4 regions of the Bacillus sp. UNC322MFChir4.1 genome follow, and region 3 is predicted to be linked to each of the others. Evidence: predicted binding sites of a transcription regulator. Region 3 holds the regulator's gene; each other region holds the start of a gene.

Region 1 (4,037 bases), on a different contig from region 3:
AATGAGCTGTGGTAAATCTTTACGAAGTAGCGGTTCACCGCCAGTTAAGCGAATTTTCTTAACTCCCATACGAACAAACAGCTTAGCTAATCGTTCAATCTCATCAAACGTAAGTAGAAACTCTTCTTTTAAAAAAGCATAATCTGGTCCAAACACTTCAGCCGGCATACAATACGTGCACCGAAAATTACAACGATCAATGACAGAAATGCGTAAATCTTGAAGTGGACGCTGCCATACATCTACAATCTTCTCAGTCATCGTCACCCCTCCTTCTTGCTGCATATATACTTTTATTCTATTATAATATATTTTTAAACTAGGGTGTTTTGCTCTTGCACTTTATCTTTTTTTGGATGCCTTTCATTTGTCTTCATCATAAAAAAGAACTACAATCTATGTTGTGATATTTCTCACATCAATTTCCTCATTCAAAAATTCTTCACAAATCCAGTCAAAAACTGTTCACAATTAGGAAAAGGAAAAAATCTCTTGCATTTTCACTATATTTATATTCAAAATAAGGGATAGACTATTCGGAAAAAAGGGGTGACTGCTGTGACAAACAGTACTGCATTATCAAATGATTTAAATGAATTACTCGCATCTGTTGAATATAAAATGCAAGTGAACAAATCCCATTATATTTTCCAAGAAGGTATGGAGGCAAAAGAACTATACATTATTCGCTCTGGAAAAGTGCAAATTAGTAAAATTAGCGCCGATGGTCAAGAATTGACACTGCGCATTTGTTCGGAGAATGATATTATTGGGGAACTTACATTATTTACGGAAAACGCCAAATATTTATTAAATGCAAAAGTACTTGAACGTGCAGAAATCGGCGTCATTAAGCGGGATGCATTAGAAAAAGCATTGCTGGAAAAACCAGCTCTTGCCTTTGAATTTATGAAGTGGGTTAGTGAACATTTACGAAGAATGCAAACGAAGTTCCGTGATCTAGTATTGCATGGCAAAAAAGGAGCACTATACTCCACTCTCATTCGCATGACGAATAGTTATGGCATTTTAAAAGAAGATGGTATTCTGATTGATCTTCCATTAACAAATCAGGATCTTGCCAACTTCTGTGCAACCTCCCGTGAAAGTGTCAATCGCATGTTAAATGATTTAAAAAAACAAGATATTATTTCTATTCATAAAGGCAAAATCACCATTCATAATTTACATTTTTTAAAATGTGCAATCTCTTGTGAAGATTGCCCTACTTCTATTTGTAGTATTGAGTAGCATTCCTATATATACAAGTTAAAAAAACGACATAAAAACCTTTTCTTTTAGTGAGGAACGAGAGCTTCTGGCCGTGTATAGAAGCGGTCAGTACTTTCTCTTGCCACATGCAAGGTTTCAAGCGTTTTATTCTGCATAGCAGCAGCTGCCAGAAAATTAACATGGATATATTATTGAAGATGCTGCTCTTTTTCTTTCTCCCCCTACTTTACATACAAAACATATTTTGCGATGTGCAAAATATCACATCTTCTCTATTTTTTTCCTTACACTCTTATGAATTTTGACAATCTGTTGAACTGTGATAGATATCACATCTCTATTTTGTGTGCCCTCTTATAGTGAAAGTAAGCAAGAGAGACGCAATAAAGGAGTGAACGATATGAAGAAGAAACTATCACCATTTATGCAACGTTTAAAATATTTTTCTCCAATAGATCGTTATAACGATAATCATACGCAAGAAACATATGAAGACCGAGAATGGGAAAATGCCTACCGAAAACGATGGCAACATGATAAAGTTATCCGCTCCACACACGGCGTAAACTGCACCGGTTCTTGCAGCTGGAACATTTACGTAAAAGATGGAATTGTCACTTGGGAAGGACAAGAACTAAATTATCCGTCTACTGGTCCTGATATGCCAGATTTTGAACCACGCGGATGTCCGCGAGGAGCAAGCTTTTCTTGGTACATTTATAGTCCGCTTCGTGTGAAATATCCATATGTACGCGGCGTTCTTTGGAATATGTGGCAAGAAGAACTGCAAAAACATGAATCACCATTAGATGCTTGGAAAAGCATTGTTGAAAATCCAGAAAAAGCACGCGCATATAAAAGTGCTCGCGGAAAAGGCGGCTTCATTCGTGCAAGTTGGGATGAAGTATTACAGCTCGTTGCTGCTTCCTTACTATATACAGTAATCAAATATGGTCCTGATCGAAATGTTGGTTTCTCACCAATTCCAGCGATGTCTATGCTAAGTCACGCAGCTGGCAGCCGCTTTATGCAGCTGATGGGCGGGCCGATGCTGAGCTTCTACGATTGGTACGCTGACTTACCACCAGCTTCACCACAAATTTGGGGTGATCAAACAGATGTGCCAGAAAGTAGTGATTGGTACAACGCTGGCTACATTATGACATGGGGATCCAACGTACCGCTAACGCGGACACCAGATGCTCACTTCTTAGCGGAAGTGCGCTATAAAGGGACGAAAGTTGTTTCTGTTAGTCCTGATTTTGCCGAATCAACAAAATTCGCTGATGACTGGATCAGTGTAAAACAAGGGACAGACGGGGCACTTGCAATGGCAATGGGACACGTCATTTTACAAGAATTCTACGTAGACAAACAAGTAGACTACTTCATAAATTATGCAAAGCAATACACAGATTTCCCGTTCCTTGTCACGTTAAAACAGCAAGACGGTCAATTTGTTGCAGATCGTTTCTTAAATGCGACTGATATTGGCCGGGAAACAAAACTTGGCGAATGGAAACCTGTTCTTTGGAACGATAAAAGTCATGATTTCGCTACGCCGCACGGCACAATGGGATCACGCTGGGATAACGAGAAAAAATGGAACTTACGTTTAGAAGATGAACAAACAGGCGAAAAAATCGACCCACGTCTTTCTTTACTTGGTATGGAAGATTCAATTGGAACTGTCCAAATTCCGTACTTCTCTGATGACGGAAATGAAGTATTAGAACGTACGATTCCAGTGAAAAAGATTACAACGCCAAACGGAGATCTTTTCGTAACAACTGTCTACGATTTAACATTAGCAAACTACGGCGTAGACCGCGGTCTTGGCGGCCCAGAACCGAAGAGTTTCGATGAAGATGTTCCATTTACGCCAGCATGGCAAGAAAAAATGACAGGTGTAAAACGAGAACTGATTATTCAAATCGCTCGTGAATTTGCGCAAAATGCCGTTGATACAAATGGACGCTCGATGATTATTGTCGGCGCTGGTATTAACCATTGGTTTAACTCTGATACGATTTACCGCGCTGTGTTAAACCTCGTTCTTCTCGTTGGAGCACAAGGGGTAAACGGCGGCGGTTGGGCTCATTATGTTGGCCAAGAAAAATTACGTCCAGCAGAAGGTTGGCAAACAATTGCGATGGCAAGAGATTGGCAAGGTCCGCCAAAACTGCAAAACGGGACGTCGTTCTTCTATTTCGTTACAGATCAGTGGCGCTATGAAGATACACCAGTTGGTCATTTAGCATCACCAGTTGTCGGCAACTCACGCTATCAGCACCACGGTGATTACAATGTGTTGGCAGCTCGCCTTGGCTGGTTACCATCCTATCCAACATTCGAGAAAAACGGAATTGAATTATATAAAGAAGCGGTCGCTAATGGTGCAACAACCCAGGAGGAAATCGGGAAATATGTTGCAGAGAAGCTAAAAAACAAAGAACTCAAATTTGCGATTGAAGACCCTGATAACAAAAATAACTTCCCGCGCAATTTATTCGTATGGCGCGCGAATTTAATCTCAAGTTCTGGTAAAGGACACGAGTATTTCTTAAAACATTTATTAGGTACAACAAACGGATTAATGAACGACGATAGTGATTCACTACGACCAGAGGAAATCAAGTGGCAGGAAGAAGCACCTGAAGGAAAACTCGATCTACTAATTAACTTAGATTTCCGTATGGCTGGAACAGCACTGTACTCTGACATCGTTCTTCCTGCTTCAACTTGGTATGAAAAACATGACTTAAGCAGTACAGATATGCATCCGTTCGTACATCCATTTAACC
Region 2 (4,037 bases), on a different contig from region 3:
CAGAAATTGGTCATTTTAGAGCAGAGGCAGCAAAAAAAATAACTAAATATGTGTATCATCCTCAAGACCTGTCTTTAGAAGAGGTTCTTCGTATTAACCAGGGAAGAAAATTTGATGTAATTTTTGATGCGATAGGCAATCAACTTGAATGGGCATATCCACTGATTGAAAAGGGCGGGAGACTGATACCTATGGGGTTTGATGACACTTATGAGTTTACAGTCAAACCTTTTGAACTCTTATCAAAAGGCATTACAATTATAGGGACAGGGGAAGCTCATCACATGATGGAAAAAGCTTTGTCATGTGCAATAGATTTACCTGAATTATCAAGTTTAATTACAGATAAAGTACTACTTGAAGATTTTAATAGCGCTATTGGAGATCTAATAGGTATTGATCCAATTACTAATGAAAGAAAAGATATTCAGTCTATAAAGACTATCTTAGTCTCCGAACCTGGTGTTATATAACCGGTTAGAATAAAAATAGTAAAAAGAACCTAGCAAAAGGTTCTTTTTTTAGGTTTCTTTCATGGTAGTTGAACTGTATTTTATCTTTGATTGGTATAGCTTTGGAGCAATCCATATAATTAGTTGGTTCTTAATGAACTTTATAATTAACTAACAAAACGAGGGTAAGCAACGGAGCTTACTTTGAAAGAAGCGACAGAAAATATTATGGAAGTAGCAATCTCTGAAGAAATCCCAGCAAGAACACAGGAATTTGTTTGTGTAATGATGAAACAATCTGAAAATATGATATGATCAGCTATCAAGAGATTTAGAGAAACGCGCAGTAGAATTAAAAAAGACAATTGCGCAGTTTATGGTATAGGGAAGAATGAGGATTGTTCTTCCTTTTTATTTTGTTGGAAGTGTATCAAATTTTGATACATTATATAGAAAAGTAAAAATATGAACGTTTCCGTAACATTTACCTCTATCCCTTTTAGATGGAAATTATAGCAAGATATAATAAAGCTATAATATTAGAGGGAGTGTCTTTCATGAAAAAAGAGAAAAGACAACAACTAATTAAACAATTGGTGAGAGAGAATGAAATAGATAGACAAGAAAAATTGGTAGAGTTGTTAGAGGAACGGGGGGTATCTGTTACACAAGCAACGATTTCTCGAGATATTCATGAATTAAATGTAGTAAAGGGATCTTCGGCAAAAGGACAAGTTATATATAAGATTTTTACAGACGAGAAGAGGAGGGCAGATATACAGTTAAAGAAAAAGTTAAAAGAAGTTGTTATACAAATCGATTATATAGAACAGATGACTATTATTAAAACTTTGCCTGGGAATGCTCATGTTATTGGGGCCTTATTAGATGAACTAGATTGGAAAGAAAAAATAGGATGTATATGTGGGAATGATACATGTCTTGTAATTTCTGGATCAAAAGTAGAAAGGGAGATTTTAAAAGATAGATTGAATTTGATTATGTAGGTACAAATTAAAAAACGATATTAAGATTCCGTTCTTTTTAGGTAACGGATATATAAAGTGAAACTTTAATCAGTGGGGGTTTTTTCATCCCCCACTGATTATCAGCCCTCACCAATCGGGCTTTTACGGGCAGTTTATCTCCTACCTAACTTCTTAAGAAAAGCGGAAGCGGCTCGTTCAGAATCGCAGGACGCCCACGCCCCTGACAGAGAGGCGCTTTTTGCCTCGTCCGAGGGGGCGAAACGGCCGGAGATTCTAGCCGCTAGAGCTGGACAATGCTTTCGCCAAATTTTGAGGTGGGAGTATTACTGCCCACGAATAGCGGGATAAAATGAATACATAAATGAGAGGGCTGTTTCTAATGAATGTTAGAACAGCCTTTTTGTTTATATTGAGGTTTATGCAAATGCGAGATAAAAAATTTTTAATAAAAATAGGAGGCTATTATACAGCTAATATGCGTGATATTTCACCTTATTAGTTAATTATGAAGTGAAATATCTTATAAAAATACAATTACATATCGTTTTTAAAAAATAATTTGTGAAATATTCCACTTAGTAATGTTAGCGTTTTCACAAATCTGTATATGCATTCCGTTTATTATGTATTTGTAGACAACAAACAAATTTAAAAGGAGGTACAACAAATGAAACATCCGATCCATGTTACTTCAGAAATTGGAGAATTAGAAACGGTTTTACTAAAGCGTCCTGGTAAAGAAGTGGAGAACTTAACGCCAGATTATTTGCAACAATTATTATTTGACGATATTCCATATTTACCAATTATTCAAAAAGAGCATGATTATTTTGCGCAAACGTTACGCAATCGGGGTGTTGAAGTTCTTTATTTAGAAACACTAGCAGCTGAGGCGTTAGCTGATAAAAAACTTCGTGAAGAATTTGTTGATCGTATTTTAAAAGAAGGACAAGCTGATGTAAACGGTGCGTATCATAATTTAAAAGAATATTTACTTTCCTTTTCAAATGAAGAAATGATTCAGAAGATTATGGGGGGCGTACGGAAAAACGAAATTGAAGCTAGTAAAAAGACCCACCTGTATGAATTTATGGAAGATCATTATCCATTTTATTTAGATCCAATGCCAAATCTATATTTTACTCGTGACCCAGCAGCTAGTATAGGTGGCGGTTTAACAATTAACAAAATGAGAGAACCAGCACGGAGACGTGAATCATTGTTTATGGAATATATCATTAAACATCATCCACGCTTTGCGAGTCACAATGTACCAGTTTGGTTAGATCGCGATTATCAGTTTCCAATTGAAGGCGGCGATGAGCTGATCTTAAATGAAGAAACAATTGCGATTGGCGTATCGGCTAGAACATCGGCTAAAGCGATTGAACGTTTAGCGAAAAATTTATTTAGTCGTCAAAATAAAATTAAGAAAGTACTAGCAATAGAGATTCCAAAATGTCGTGCATTTATGCATTTAGATACAGTATTTACAATGGTTGATTATGATAAATTTACAATTCATCCAGCTATTCAAGGTCCAGAAGGAAATATGAATATTTATATTCTGGAAAAAGGAGAGAGTGAAGAAGTTCTTAAAATTTCACATCGTACTTCTTTAACTGAGGCTTTAAAAGAAGCATTAGGTTTGAGTGAATTGGTACTTATTCCTTGCGGAGGAGGAGATGCGATTGCTTCTGCTCGTGAACAATGGAACGACGGATCTAACACACTAGCAATCGCACCAGGCGTAGTTGTTACATATGATCGTAACTATGTATCCAATGCTTTATTACGAGAGCATGGTATTGAGGTTGTGGAAGTATTAAGCTCAGAATTGTCTCGCGGCCGTGGGGGTCCACGTTGTATGAGTATGCCGATTGTCCGAAAAGATATTTAATTTAAATAGAGAAGAAAGTAGGGATGAGTGATGATGATGACAAAACCAAACTTAAAAGGAAGAAGTTTTCTTGCTGAAAAAGATTTTACAGAGGAAGAATTATTATATCTTATTGATTTAGCGGCAGAATTAAAAGAGAAAAAGAAAAATGGTATCCCGCATCATTATTTAGAAGGTAAAAATGTTGCCCTACTATTTGAAAAAACCTCAACTCGTACCCGTTGTGCATTTACAGTAGCATGTACAGATTTAGGGGCAAGTCCTGAATACTTAGGTAAAAATGATATTCAGCTAGGAAAGAAAGAATCTGTTGAAGATACAGCAAAAGTGTTAGGACGTATGTTTGACGGTATTGAATTCCGTGGATTCTCCCATGCAACAGTAGAATCACTAGCGAACAATTCAGGTGTACCAGTATGGAACGGCTTAACAGACATGTGGCATCCGACACAAACACTTGCTGATTTGTTAACAATAAAAGAGCACCTCGGAGAATTAAAGGATAAGAAGCTCGTCTATGTCGGCGACGGACGTAATAATGTCGCAAATAGCTTGTTAGTTGGCGGCTCAATGGTCGGAATGGAAGTGCACATTTGTACCCCAGAATCATTATTCCCAGCACAGGAAATCGTTGATATCGCGAAACAATATAGTGACCGGGTAATGGTAACGAGCAACGTAGAAGAAGCTGTTGCA
Region 3 (4,037 bases):
CTGGAAGACAAAGTTGTTCTTCTAATGCCATAATTTGTTCTTCAATTGTTGCAATCTTTTCTTCTAGTTCTTCAATTTTACGCATACGTTGGCGTTCTTGCTTTTTACGTTCTTTTTCTTCGATGTAATTTAATTTTTCTTGCGCCACTTGTTTTTGTACAGGTTTATTTGTTTCTAGTTCTTCAAGTTCGGCGCGTTCGAGCATTTCATTTTTCTTTTCTACATAATAATCGTAATCACCGAGGTATTCCTCTGCTCCGCCTGGGGATAACTCAAGAACTTTTGTGGCAATGCGATTAATGAAATAGCGGTCATGGGAAACAAATAAAATTGTTCCTGGAAAATCAATGAGCGCATTTTCTAAAATTTCTTTGCTGCTTAAATCTAAATGGTTGGTCGGCTCGTCCAAAATAAGTACATTTGATTTTTGCATCATAAGTTTTGCGAGAGCTAAACGTGCCTTTTGTCCACCGCTTAAAGAAGAAACAGGTTTAAGAACGTCGTCACCAGAAAATAAAAAATTCCCAAGTACTGTGCGAATTTCTTTTTCTGGTTGTAGCGGGTAATCATCCCAAAGTTCATCCAATACACGTTTTGATGATGTTAAGTTTGCTTGTTCTTGGTCATAATATCCGATAGAAACGTTAGAACCAAACGAAATAGTACCGTTTAAAGGACGAAGTTTATCCACAAGAGATTTTAATAAGGTGGATTTTCCAATTCCATTTGGACCGACGAGCGCAACACTATCACCTCGCGTTAATCGGAAACGAATGTTTTGAATAATGGGCTCATTCTCATAGCCAATTGTCACATCGCTTACTTGTAATACATCATTACCACTTTGTTTATCGATATCAAAGTGGAAAGAAGCGGATTTTGTATCGCCGATTGGTTTGTCCAGAAGTTCCATACGATCTAATTGTTTTCGGCGACTTTGCGCCCGTTTTGTTGTGGAAGCACGAGTGATATTTTTTTGGACAAATTCTTGTAATTTTGTTACTTCTTCTTGTTGCTTCTCATAACGTTTCATCTCTTGTTCATATAGGGACGCTTTAAGATCTAAGTATCTACTGTAGTTTCCTGTGTACTTTCGACTTTGTTTATTGGAAATCTCATAGACCTGCGTGACAAGTCTGTCTAGAAAGTACCGATCGTGTGAAACGATTAAAATAGCACCAGGATAACCTTGTAAATATTGCTCAAGCCACGTTAATGTCTCGATGTCTAAATGGTTGGTTGGCTCATCGAGAATAAGCAAATCTGGTTTCGTCAATAATAGCTTACCAAGGGCTAAGCGAGTTTTTTGTCCACCGCTTAGTGTTGAGATTGTTGTTTTGTGTGTTTCAGGAGGAAAACCAAGCCCGCTTAAAACAGAGCGAATATCAGCTTCGTATTGATAGCCACCTTCATTTTTATAATTTAATTGTAGGCGATCATATTCTGCTAACAATTTTTCATAAATGGTTCCATTTGTGAAATTTTCTTCTTTTCCCATTTCTTGCTCTAGTCTGCGGAGTTCTTTCTCCATACGTTGTAAGTGAAGAAATACCGTTAGCATTTCATCCCAAATCGTTAACGATGTTTCAAGACCGGTATGCTGTGCTAAGTAACCGATAGATACATCTTTCGGCTTTATAATTTCGCCGCCGTCATGGGATAATTCTCCGGCAATAATTTTTAATAATGTAGACTTTCCAGCGCCATTACGCCCGACAAGTGCAATGCGATCACGCGTCTGTACTTCTAACTTAATGTTTGAAAGAATCACTTCAGCCGCGAATAGCTTGGAAAGATTATTCACTTGTAGTAAAATCAATGTTTTCACCTCAAATATTTTCTTAACTTTGCCATGATTATATTTCTCAATCATACTAAAAATAGTGTATAGTTGAACATAAATAGAGAAATTCTCTCTCTATTATACAAGGAAAACTATCAATGCTAAACTTCCGTACATGTTTCAATCACTTGAACAGATAGGAAGAGAGGAGGGGGTTGCATGGAGCAGCCTAAAATTCCGCAGGCAACTGCCAAAAGATTGCCTCTATACTATCGATTTATCCAAAACCTATCGTTATCTGGTAAGCAACGCGTATCATCAGCAGAATTAAGCGAAGCAGTGAAGGTGGATTCAGCGACAATTCGAAGAGACTTTTCATATTTTGGAGCATTAGGGAAAAAGGGATATGGCTATAATGTAAATTATTTATTGTCGTTTTTCCGCGAAACACTTGATCAAGACGATGTAACACGCGTAGCGTTAATAGGGGTAGGTAATTTAGGTACAGCTTTCTTACATTACAATTTTACGAAAAATAATAATACAAAAATTGAGATGGCGTTTGACGTTGATGAAGAGAAAGTTGGAAAAGAAATCGGCGGGATTCCAGTATATCATCTGGATGAATTAGAAGAGAGACTATCCGGTGATATAAAAGTGGCAATATTAACAGTGCCTGCTTCTGTTGCGCAAGCTGTAGCAGATCGCTTATCGCATACGAGCATACAAGGTGTTTTAAACTTTACACCTGCTAGGTTAAATTTATCAGAACATATTCGAATTCATCATATTGATTTAGCAGTAGAATTACAAACGCTCGTGTACTTTTTAAAAAATTATCCACAATAAAAACGCAGGAAATTCCTGCGTTTTTATTATTTCTTCTTACTATCTTTTTTCGCTTTAGAAAAAAGAATGCGAAGTGCAAAATTAAAATCAATTGTTGCCATTATAGCAAGTAGTATTGTGTAAAAGTTCCAAATTGTATCTTTTACACTTGTAATTGCTAAGTATGTAAAAATACACCCTAGAAGAAAATACAAAGTTGCCATAACAAATGGTGAATTTCGCATGTTTAAAATCCTCCGATGAATCCTTGCAGTTTTTCAGCTTTTTCTAGATAGGGACGAAGTACGAATGTAATTAACATAACATTTGTATTCATCATAACATGAGCCATAATTGGTACAATAATTCGTTTTGTTTGTACGTATAAAAATGAAAAAACAAGCCCCATGGAAATATACACTAATAAATGTGTAGGGTCAAAATGAATGATAGCAAATATAAGCGAACTTATGATTGCTGCGATAAAGAAGTTATATCGTTTATATAGTGTGCCAAATAGAATTTTTCTAAATACAATCTCCTCAAGAATAGGGGCAAATATAGATGAAACAATCATAAATAATGGCACAGCTCTTATAATGCCGATAATGTTTTGTGTATTTTCAGATTCCGCTTTAATTTTAAAAACTTGTGTTTCAATTGTGCCAGCAATGACCTGGGCAAATAAGGCAAGGAAAACTCCTAAAATAATCCACCCTATCGTAGCGGGGAGATTTGTTTTTCCGCGATTCCATTTTTCAGATTCTGTATCATTACGTAGTAACACAAGGATGATAATAAGAGCGATAAAGAAGCTTATCAGCCCCCAATGTGCAGTAGCTAGTTGGATTTTTTCATCAAGGGTCCGGTGCCCATTATTGTATACTCCGCTTTTTAGAAGAATCAATCCTCCAACTATACCTGATAATTGCATCAAAATATATGTAACAATAACCCACCAATATTGTCTCTTCAATTCCATAACTCCTTTTTGGATTTTTTGTAAAGAAAAAGGAAAATGCTCTATCCATAGAGAAAACAACTTATGGCATCTTTCTTATTGTAACATAGGTGAAGATGAAAAAAAGATGGAATCTCTATCATATGAAAGTTAGCAAACGACATAAAACCTCCTTTCTTTTAGAGGAGGACGAGGGCATCAAGTGGTCATTATATGTCGAAAAAGAAAAATAGATTTATATATCAATGTATCTTCCTTTGTGTAATTATTAAGTAGGGTATAAATGCTTTGGAACAAGTGGGAGAGGGGCTAGGATAGTTTTCCGAAAAATTACGATTTTTTCACTTGCAAAAGAAAATGAGATTCTTTATTATAATAAGTGTGTTAGCACTCGGAGTATCAGAGTGCTAATAAATATAAAATTTACATAATAAATTGAGGAGGTTGTTGTTCATGCTAAAGCCG
Region 4 (4,037 bases), on a different contig from region 3:
GCACAAAGCTTCCTGGAAAAAATACCATTTATTTATCACAAAACATCGCATTCCGTGCCCCTGTAAAAATCGGAGATACATTACGTGTTGTCGCTGAAGTCATTGAAAAACGCGACGATAAAAGAATTATTACATTACAAACAAACATCTATAATCAATACGATAAAGTTGTTGTAGAAGGCACAGCAACCGTTATGAAAAAAGAGTAGCGCTGCTACTCTTTTTCATTTCCTCCAAGAACTGTTAGTCTCTCCGATTACTTCCGCGTATGAGTGAAATTCAAACACATACAATAACATCATCAGCTCTTATAAGCTGAAAATGAAAAAAGGGGTTTTATACTATGGCAAAAACAAATAAACTACTTGTTCCTGGTGCTGAACAAGCATTAGAACAGTTTAAGTATGAAATTGCACAAGAATTTGGTGTGAATTTAGGCTCTAACACAGCTTCTCGTTCAAACGGATCTGTCGGCGGTGAAGTGACAAAACGCCTCGTTTCTCTTGCACAACAACAATTACGTGGATAATAATATAAACAATGGATTTGAGGCGGATATTCTCCGCCTCTTTTTTAGCGTACATAAAGTGAAATATTCACACAAAACTCTTTTAGCAGATTGACAAACTTTAGCAGTACTTATATACTGTACGTAATAGCATATTTCCAAAGGGGAGTAGCGTCAGAGAAAATATTCTCTGAAACAAAGTCGTCATTACGTGGAACCATGTTCCTCCGGCTTTGTTGGCATAGTTTATTACATATGTCTAGCAAGACCTTTGCCTATTAACGGCAGAGGTCTTTTTTGCATTCATTTCTAAATTCCTCCGCCGTTGATAGAGCTTATTTTGGGGAAGCTAAACAACGGGGAATTTTCTTCTGTTTGTTTAGCGCTTGTACAAACGAGAGGAGATTGTAAATGGAACTATCTTTATTATTGGAGTATGGTTGGGTATTACTTATTTTAGTCGCTTTGGAAGGAATTTTAGCAGCAGATAATGCACTTGTCCTTGCAATCATGGTTAAACACTTACCGGAAGAAAAACGTAAAAAGGCTTTATTTTACGGACTTGCAGGAGCATTTGTATTCCGCTTTGGATCATTGTTTATGATTTCATTTCTTGTCGATGTATGGCAAGTACAAGCAATCGGTGCCATTTATTTAATGTTTATCGCTGGTAACCATCTTGTAAAAACGTATGTTAAAAAGAATGCAGCTCATCAAGAAACAGAGAAAAAAGAGACAGAGAAAAAACAAGAAAACTTTTGGTGGACTGTATTTAAAGTAGAAGTTGCTGATATCGCGTTTGCTGTTGACTCTATTTTAGCAGCTGTTGCATTAGCAATGACATTACCGAAGACAAATCTTGGTACAATTGGCGAACTTGATATCGGACAGTTTGCTGTTATTTTCGCAGGCGGTATGATTGGATTAATTATTATGCGCTTTGCCGCATCCGCTTTCGTAAACTTACTGCAGCGTAAACCAGGATTGGAAACTGCTGCATTCATGATTGTCGGTTGGGTTGGTGTGAAATTAGCAGTTTATACGTTAGCTCACCCTGCATTAGGCGTCATCCCACACGAATTCCCAGAATCAACTACTTGGAAATTAACATTTTGGATTGTATTGCTGTCAATTGGTGTAGGTGGTTGGCTCTTATCAAAAGAAACAACGCCAAACGTACAACAAGATTCAAAACAATATAACGAAAAAGCGCTGTAATTTCAGCGCTTTTTCCTTTTTCTCCATAGATAGAGTTTCTCAATTTTGAAAATATATTATACAATATTTTGTTCAATATTTCACAAAAATGTTGTCCTTTTTGTGAAATATTGAACAAGATTATTGAAAGTAAGAACAAATACGTGTAATTTATTCATATAAAGAATATTAATAAATGATTTATTGAAGGAGCGTAATGTTTTATGCTAGAACAAGGAGTAGATTACCTAGTACAGCTCGCAAAGAAAAAGAAAAAAATGTTAGATAACAATCCAATGCAATATTTCCTTCGGGCAGCGCTAGCTGGTGTCTATATGGGTTTTGTTATTGTACTATGTTCTAAATTAGGAAATTTCTTTCATGATGCACATTCACCCGCAACATATTTTGCATTCTCTATATTTTTTGGAATTGCACTTATTTTAATTATATTTGGTGGAGCTGAATTATTTACAGGAAATACAATGTATTTCACCGTTGCAACTTTACGTAAAGAAACAACTGTTATCGATACACTTCGCAACTGGGGTGCTTGTTATATAGGAAACTTAGTAGGAGCAGTATTTTTGGCATTGCTATTTTATGCAACTGGTATTTATGAAACAATAAGTCACAATCACTTATTAAATGTAGTTGCCACAACAAAGATGGGCGCATCAACAACACACATATTTTTCAAAGCTATTTTATGTAACTGGCTCGTTTGTCTTGCATGTTTCCTTCCATCACAAGTAAAAGGAGATACAGCTAAAATAATTATGATATTTTTAACTGTATTTACTTTCTTCATGTCAGGATATGAACATAGCATCGCAAATCTAGCCATCTTTTCAATTGCTTTACTTGTTCCACATCCTGATACAGTTTCTTTTGCAGGTGCGATTCATAACTTAATTCCAGCTACAATCGGTAACATAGTTGGCGGATCTGTTTTTGTTGGTATGGTTTATCATTATTTGACTAAAACGAAATCTGCAAAACCAGAAATCGATTCCGAACAAACTGAAGAAATTATTCCATTGTCAGCGCAAGTAAAATAAGATGAAACTTTTATTGAGCGAGCATTCCAAATTGATTGGAATGCTTGCTTTTTTAGTAACTTCCAACACATTTAATTATAATGGACGAAGAAATTTCTCCAGACTCTTTTCCTTTTTGTATCCGCGCTAACATATAATGTTGTCCAATCGAATCATTCGTATGAAGATGAATTTCCTCCACATGTAATCGTTCTTTACAAAATACATCTACGAAAAATAGCCCATTTCTCTGACGAAATCCCATATTATAATCAAGTGATAACGTATGTATCTTATAATTCCGCATGAGATCCAGCGCTTGTTCGACTGTCGTCGCTAGTGTAAAACCAGATGGGCACGGTCTTTGATCATCCATAAATACATTCATCTTATCCCTCCTCTACATACTATATGTACATATAGTACCAAGTGCAATAAAAGGCGCAAAAGGAAGCGGTTCATTATATGTCATACGTTTTAGAGCAATTGAGATAATAAGAAAACAAAGACCAAATAATGATGAGAAACAAAGTGATAACAGTATCACTTTTGTTCCAACGACAAAACCAAGTAAAATAAATAATTTTACATCCCCTCCTCCGATTCCTTTTGGATAAATAGTTTGAATGATATATAAGAGCATAAACATGACCATTGCTCCTAACAATCCATCCCACCATAGCGATGGCTGTATAAAAAAACGTTCGATTAAAAATAGTCCTGCAAAAAAGAGTAAAATTTGATTTGGAATAACCATATAAAGAAGATCTGTAATGGAAACAATAAGAAGAAGTGATAACAGCGTCCATGCAATAATAAGCTGCCCATCAGCCCCAACAAAGACCGCTGTAAGAAGAAATAACACTCCGGAAATGCCTTCAAATAATGGATGTAAATATGAAATTTTTATATTACATTGCGTACACCGTCCTTTTTGAATACAAAATGATAAAATGGGGATTAACTCTTTTAGTTGTAATACATGGGAACAATGAGAACAATGTGATCGTGGTTTTATGATGGAATAACCGAGTGGAATCCGATACGCAACAACGTGATAGAAAGAGCCTAATATTAAACCAGTGAAAAAAGCATATACATAAAATAGCATTTCATTCTCTCCTTTCTCGCCTAGTATAACAAGAAAAGGTAACACATTGTATTTTCAAAAATTCATCTTTCTCCATAAAAAAACAGGCCCTTATAAGGCCTGTTTCTTCATTTATACAACAAAATAAAACGCTTTTAATGGTCCATGTACACCAACAACAAGGTTCATTTCAATGTCAGCA

Evidence for each region. The regulator Rex, encoded in region 3, represses fermentation and respiration genes when NADH is low (regulators of the CRP and FNR family bind a similar motif). The targets are predictions, from matches to a motif close to TTGTGAAATATTTCACAA.
Region 1: BR72_RS19965 (nitrate reductase subunit alpha) is a predicted target of Rex. The motif match lies at 1,483-1,500, and genes of this name have one in related genera.
Region 2: arcA (arginine deiminase) is a predicted target of Rex. The motif match lies at 2,001-2,018, and genes of this name have one in related genera.
Region 4: BR72_RS18690 (formate/nitrite transporter family protein) is a predicted target of Rex. The motif match lies at 1,795-1,812, and genes of this name have one in related genera.

Annotation. Positions count from the first base shown of each region.
Region 1 is NZ_KN050810.1:173,158-177,194, forward strand. It holds gene moaA (GTP 3',8-cyclase MoaA) at 1-261, opposite strand, end outside; gene BR72_RS19960 (Crp/Fnr family transcriptional regulator) at 559-1,251, shown strand; gene BR72_RS19965 (nitrate reductase subunit alpha) at 1,634-4,037, shown strand, end outside.
Region 2 is NZ_KN050813.1:38,547-42,583, reverse strand. It holds gene BR72_RS23265 (zinc-dependent alcohol dehydrogenase) at 1-473, shown strand, start outside; gene argR (arginine repressor) at 1,010-1,459, shown strand; gene arcA (arginine deiminase) at 2,109-3,341, shown strand; gene argF (ornithine carbamoyltransferase) at 3,372-4,037, shown strand, end outside.
Region 3 is NZ_JQKQ01000052.1:3,747-7,783, forward strand. It holds gene BR72_RS16370 (ABC-F family ATP-binding cassette domain-containing protein) at 1-1,819, opposite strand, end outside; gene BR72_RS16375 (redox-sensing transcriptional repressor Rex) at 2,003-2,632, shown strand; gene BR72_RS16380 (YdiK family protein) at 2,659-2,856, opposite strand; gene BR72_RS16385 (CPBP family intramembrane glutamic endopeptidase) at 2,859-3,587, opposite strand; gene groES (co-chaperone GroES) at 4,026-4,037, shown strand, end outside.
Region 4 is NZ_KN050809.1:276,281-280,317, forward strand. It holds gene BR72_RS18675 (MaoC family dehydratase) at 1-209, shown strand, start outside; gene BR72_RS18680 (alpha/beta-type small acid-soluble spore protein) at 344-529, shown strand; gene BR72_RS18685 (TerC family protein) at 920-1,726, shown strand; gene BR72_RS18690 (formate/nitrite transporter family protein) at 1,930-2,766, shown strand; gene BR72_RS18695 (cyclic-phosphate processing receiver domain-containing protein) at 2,819-3,133, opposite strand; gene BR72_RS18700 (prepilin peptidase) at 3,146-3,856, opposite strand; gene BR72_RS18705 (LutC/YkgG family protein) at 3,968-4,037, opposite strand, start outside.